DNA from 2 places in the Bacillus sp. NPDC094077 genome. Region 2 is predicted to be linked to the other one. Evidence: riboswitches for the same ligand, from Rfam matches in the RefSeq annotation. Region 2 holds a riboswitch; the other holds the start of a gene.
The links. Region 2 has a riboswitch for magnesium ahead of mgtA (magnesium-translocating P-type ATPase). Riboswitches for the same ligand answer to the same signal wherever they lie in the genome.
Positions count from the first base shown of each region.

Region 1 (3,217 bases), on a different contig from region 2:
AACGACTTGTTTATCTAAGAGTTGTTGGGTAGAATAATTTCCTGTTATCATTTGTCCAAACTTTGTTAGACCCGTAATAATTGTAGGGGTATTTCTATCCATATTTGTATCAATGGCTTCCCCATTTTCTATTACTATTCCAGTTGCAACATTTCCTCCACCTCTTCCTGTTTCATCAGCGAATCCACTTGCATTCACAGCAACAAGTGCATGATTACGTTTTGCCATTACACTAATTTTTTCTCCCCTTTTATCACCTTGTGTCCCTTGATGACTAACAAGTTTAACATTGAAAGGGTTACTAATAGTAACTAATTTTCCTTCAAAAAGAAAGCGACTATCTTTGTTACTTTTAATCGTTTCTACATCAATTTCTAATGGCTGATTTTTAAATTCTTCTAATCTTTTTCCTGCTATTTTTTTATAAATAGCCTCATCACTATTTGACCATCTTGGGTGATTAATTCGATCCTGCAGTTCATCAAGTTCCTTTTTGGATAGGAATGTATATTTCGCATATTGTGGATGCTGAGAAGTTAGTATACTCCCAGCAATTGTTCCCCGAAGATCTCGGCCATAGTTTGTGCCAAATAATATCCCTATTCCAATAAGTATCAAAATAGAAAAAAGGATTAAAATTCTTTTAAAGATTTTTCTTAGGTGTTTCATAGTTTTATCCTCCAGCATTAATTACATTCAATGAATCCTTTAAAATATTATTTACCTAAAGATACAAGTGTTTGTTTTCCTCATTCCTGAGTTCTCCACTATGTCTTAGCAAGCAAGCTGAAATACTTATCCTCCATTTCGTATTTATTTCAGTGTATATTCACAAATTTAATAACGTTTTTGCAACCATGAAATAAATTACTAACCCTGTTCCGTCAACAAATGTTGTAATGAATGGACCGGAAACGACTGCAGGATCTAATTTTAATTTTCTCAGAATCAAAGGTAAAACAGCTGCAACAAGAGAGGCCCAAATAACAATAAATAATAAAGTGATTGCCACAACTTGTGCAACTTCTGTTCCAACACCTAACATATAAGCACGAGTGAGCCCAGCTACCCCAAGTGCAAGTCCGAGAAGCATACCTATTGCAAATTCTTTTTTCATTACACGGAAAATGTCTTTAAATTTCACCTCTCCGATACCAATTGCACGAGTAATTGTTGCTACAACCTGTGTTCCTGTATTCCCTCCAGTACCTACTAATAATGGAACAAAGAAAGCAAGGGCAACTACTGTTTCAATTTCGTCTTCAAAATACTTTAGTACTGTACCTGTATATGCCTCAGCAACAAATAGAAGCAATAACCATGGTAGACGTTTGAAGAAAATGCTCCAAATACTAGATTCAAAGTAAGATTGATTTAATGGTTCACTTCCGCCTAACTTTTGGATATCTTCTGTAGCTTCTGCTTCCATAACATTCATTACGTCATCAAATGTTATAATGCCAATCATCTCATTATTTGCTGTTGTTACGGGTATTGCTGCTAAATTATAATTCAGTAGCTTTTTTACAACTTCCTGTTGATCAACCTCAGCGTGTACTGAAATCATCTCTTGAATCATGATAGTAGATAATATCTCTTCATCTGCTGCTAATAATAACTCATGTATGGAAACGATTCCCTTTAGATGACCATGACTATCAAGAACATAAATATAAGATATCGATTCTACATTTTCAGAATGTTCCCTAATGTACTTCAATGTCATTTTTACTGACCAATTCCCTCTAACTGCAACAAAATCACTTGTGACAAGGCTTCCTGCGGTTTCAGGTTTAAAAGCCATTAATTTTTTTACGTTATGTTTTGTAATTTTATTTAGATACGCCATTAATTTAGCTTGTTTTTCCGGGTGAACCGCTAGAAGTAGATCTACTGTTTCATCAATCGGTTGTAAATTTAGTAACGTTTTAGCTTTGTTTTCAGATAAGTGAATTAAGATATTATATTTTTCTTCTGTACTCAAATGTTGAAGAATTTTTGAGCTTTTTAATACAGGTATCTTATCTAGTAATATGACTTGATCTTCAATTGAAAATCGTTTTACTTCTTGCGCAACATCATACGACGGATGTCGTAAAACTTTCTCTGCATCCAAGTTATTTTGGGTTACAAGTAATTCATTTAATAATTTCTTCATGTTAACTCCTCCTCATATTGCTAAGAGAGACTCTAGAGTTTCATGAGTGGTTTTGTGTTATTTTATCTGTCTAAAATTTTTATTTGAGCATTAATAGTTACATTGCAATCAATTCATTATTTAGAACTACCTCCTTTTTGAATATAGACAAGATAAAAATAAATAAAATTAAACAGAAAAACCTTTACTCAAAAAGGAGTAAAGGTTTTTTACAATACAAATAAATGATTATTAAGACAGCTCTGCCAAAATCGCAGAGGTGCCTTTCTATCAAATCGTATACCACTCCCTCGTTGAGTTTTAGCACTGTATAGCATAGGTTTTTATAACCAGCTACATTAAAAAGGGCCTTAATCCGACCGTTCCTGTTGACCCATTGGCGTCTCTCGACATTTTTGGGCAGCAGCGTTTCTCTATACAGGAGCCTCACCTAACAAAGATTATTGAATTACTTCAAAATTTAAACCAGAATTTAATATTTGTCAACTAACTTTCGATTCGATTCATAAAAAATTATTTTATAGAGAAATGTAATTCAATTCTATTGCAAATTTAAAATTCTACTTAAAAGATATAAAATTTAAATACAATTAGTTTGAAGAAATGTTATAAAACAAATGAGATTTCGTATATGAAACTTATTGTTTACGATTCATTTTTAACTTTATAGCAGAAGTTGAATCATTATTCATTCCGTACCTCAAAAGAACATTCTTCAAAAAATCTTCTTTTATGATTAAAATCTTCTTTACTGTTTATCAAATTTATATGGTTAAACTACTTAATCAAACTATACACTACAAGTCGAAAATATGTATCTATACGAGATGATTAAATACATTTTCTCACATCATTTCTAAAAGATTTATAAAGCAATAAAGAATATAAAATTAGCAAGACGTTTACTTGACAGGCAAAAAAAAAGTATTTATGCTTGCTACACGAAACAAATACATAAAATTTATATTGCTAAACCTGTTAGGTGAGGCTCCTATACAAACACAGGCTATTGCCCAAAAATGTCGAAAGACGCCAATGGGTAGAACAGGAATTGTCGGA
Region 1 is NZ_JBNNUF010000033.1:1,289-4,505, forward strand. It holds gene ACQKNR_RS28385 (phosphodiester glycosidase family protein) at 1-669, opposite strand, end outside; gene mgtE (magnesium transporter) at 830-2,158, opposite strand; M-box (ykoK) riboswitch at 2,436-2,603, opposite strand; M-box (ykoK) riboswitch at 3,126-3,217, shown strand, end outside.
Region 1: it holds a riboswitch for magnesium, as region 2 does, so the genes downstream of both, mgtE (magnesium transporter) here and mgtA (magnesium-translocating P-type ATPase) in region 2, are expected to answer to the same signal.

Region 2 (3,217 bases):
ACTACTTCTCCATCTTTTAAACGTTTAAAAATTGGACCTGGTTTCACACCCATTTCCAGCAATTTATCGACTAAAAGAGCTCCTTGTATATCCCTCTCTACGATACGATATCCGAAACATTCAATACCATGTGACAATCTTTTCGTTTCCACATAGAATTCATTATCTTCAAACACAGTACCTTCTTCTGTTATCTCAACAATTTCAAGTGGATATTTCACATGTGTCGTACTTACCGATAATGCTACTTCAATAAATTGCTTAATTCCTTTTGGTCCGTACACTGTTAAAGGTGTAGTCCCTCCTTGAAATGAACGACTACCTAATAAACCAGGCAATCCAAAAATATGATCACCATGTAAATGGGTAATAAATATTTTTTCAATGCGGCGTGGACGTACAGATGTATATAATATTTGATGTTGCGTCGCTTCACCACAGTCAAATAACCAAGTCTGTCCTCGTTCTTCTAACAATTGCAAAGCAATTGCTGAAACATTCCTTCCTTTCGAAGGAACACCTGCGCCAGTTCCTAAAAATACAAATTCCACTTTCTTTCCTCCAGCTCTTTATATAATCTATCTCTCATCTTACGGAATGTTATTTCAAATGGCAAATCGAATTTACATAGCCAATCATCTAGACAACTATATAACACGAACGTTATTCTTGAAAAACTTAGCAATCGTTCGTGTTTTATGTTAAAATGATTATACTACATTTTAAGGGAGCGTTTTATTATGAAAGAAGTATTTCGTTTACAAACTGATTTTTCATCTTCATTTGATCGCTGGGTAAGTTCTTTCGTGTCTGATCACCCAGCACAATTAGAATGGACGACTTTAAAAGAATTAATCCATGAATATACAACATCACATACGAATGAGACGTTGCCAACATATATTTCTTCAGCTTTAACATATTACGCACAACGCGTTTCAACAGCAAATAACTCAGAGATTGTTATTTTTGAAAACCATACAATCTCTTAATCTATTATAAAAAGCACTGGTTTCAGTGCTTTTTATTTATATCCATTAAAACATTTATTTTCCCACCTTATTTACAATAAAAATACCCCTTATTTCCTACTATATGGCCATCATGAATCTATTTGATTTTTCAAAAAAACAGATTAAAAAGATATTGACACTACAAAGTTTCAGTGCTAACATTCAACATGTAATTGAATATGGTCTCTGTTAGGTGAGGCTCCTGTATAGAGAAACGCTGCTGCCCAAAAATGTCGAGAGACGCCAATGGGTCAACAGGAAAGGTCGGAATGAAGGCCTTTTTTAACGTAGCTGGTTTCAGTACCTATGCTATACAGTGCTAAAACTCAACGAGGGAGAGGTGCATGTATTTTGTCATACAAAAAAACTGTTTTTATCTATGTTCACTAACAGGCTTTCGTGTGGACTCTTTTTAACTGTGAATTCAGACCTTTACTCGTTGTGAGTAAAGGTCTTTTTTACGTCTTTATGCACCTTACTATGAAACAAACATAGCATATTCAGAAACTATTAAATTGTACAGAGGTGAGGAACAGTGGCAATTGATGATTCGGCCCAGATACCCATATGTTTTACGTTAATATTTCATCATGTAGGTAGGAAAGAAGCTGTTCCTCCTAATTTTAAATAGTCGAGTAACAGATTGTTTCCTCCTTCATGACAAAGGAGGAACTACCGATGTTAAATTTACAAAGACAAGAAACAAAGCATGCTTATGATCAAAATAGCATGAAAACAAATAACAAATTATTAGTGGAAATTGCAACACAAGATGTAAACTCTGCGTTAAAAATTCTAGAAACAACACAAGATGGACTCTCTAAACAAGAAGCGACTCGTAGACTTTCTTTATACGGTCCGAACGAAATTGCTCATAATAAAACATCGCCATGGTATATTCAACTTTTGCTGGCATTTAAAAATCCATTTATTTTTGTTTTATTGGCACTTGGAGCACTCTCTTTTTTCACAGATGATATACAAGGAACTCTTGTCGTATCTGTAATGGTACTACTAAGTGCAACGATTCGTTTTTCCCAAGAATTTCGTTCTCAAAAAGCGGCAGATAAGTTAAAAGCTATGGTTCGAACAACTGCAAGCGTCTTTAGAATAAACGGGTTTATACATGAAACAAAAAACGTGACAAATTTAAATCGAAACCTTACAACAGAAATTCCAATTGAAGAGCTTGTACCTGGAGATATCATCTCACTTTCAGCCGGTGATATCGTTCCGGCTGATGTGCGTATCTTATCCGCTAAAGATTTATTTGTAAATCAATCTTCTTTAACAGGAGAAGCACTTCCAGTAGAAAAATACGAAAACTGCTACCATACAGAAAATAAACATATATTACCGAAAAGCATGAAAAATAATTACAATCCGCTTGATATGGAAAACCTTTGCTTCATGGGAACAAATATTGTTAGCGGTAGTGCAAAAGCTGTAGTCGTCTCAACTAGTACAGACACTTATTTCGGTTCTTTAGCAAAGAAAGTAATTGGCAAACGTGCAGAAACAAGCTTTGATAAAGGAGTAAACAAAGTAAGTTGGCTCTTAATTACGTTCATGCTTATTATGGCGCCTATCGTCCTTCTCATTAATGGTTTCACAAAAGGTGATTGGCAAGAAGCTTTCTTCTTCGCTATTGCTGTTGCAGTGGGTCTTACACCTGAAATGTTACCAATGATTGTAACTGCTAATTTAGCAAAAGGTGCCGTTAACATGTCTAAACAAAAAGTAATTGTAAAGCAGCTAAACTCTATTCAAAATCTAGGGGCTATGAACATTCTTTGTACTGATAAAACAGGTACATTGACAGAAGATAAAGTGGTGCTTGTTCGCCATTTAGACCCTAATGGGAATGAATGTAATCGCGTATTACAATTTGCATATTTAAATAGCTTCTATCAAACTGGATTGAAAAATTTAATAGATAAAGCTGTTATTGAGCATACAGAGGAAAATCATAAATTCGACCCTTCAATGTTTCAAAAACTAGATGAGATTCCATTTGATTTTGCTCGCCGTCGTATGTCCGTCATCGTCAAAGACATTTCAGGTGAACATACAATGGTTTGTAAAGGGGCGGTAGAAGAAATTTTATCCATTTGTAACTACACTGAAATGGATGGGCAAGTTATTCCACTTACCGAGGAAATGCGCTCAAATGTTAAACAACTAAGTGAGACATTGAATAGTGA
Region 2 is NZ_JBNNUF010000001.1:660,006-663,222, forward strand. It holds gene rnz (ribonuclease Z) at 1-551, opposite strand, end outside; gene ACQKNR_RS03365 (DUF3932 family protein) at 741-992, shown strand; M-box (ykoK) riboswitch at 1,192-1,359, shown strand; gene mgtA (magnesium-translocating P-type ATPase) at 1,692-3,217, shown strand, end outside.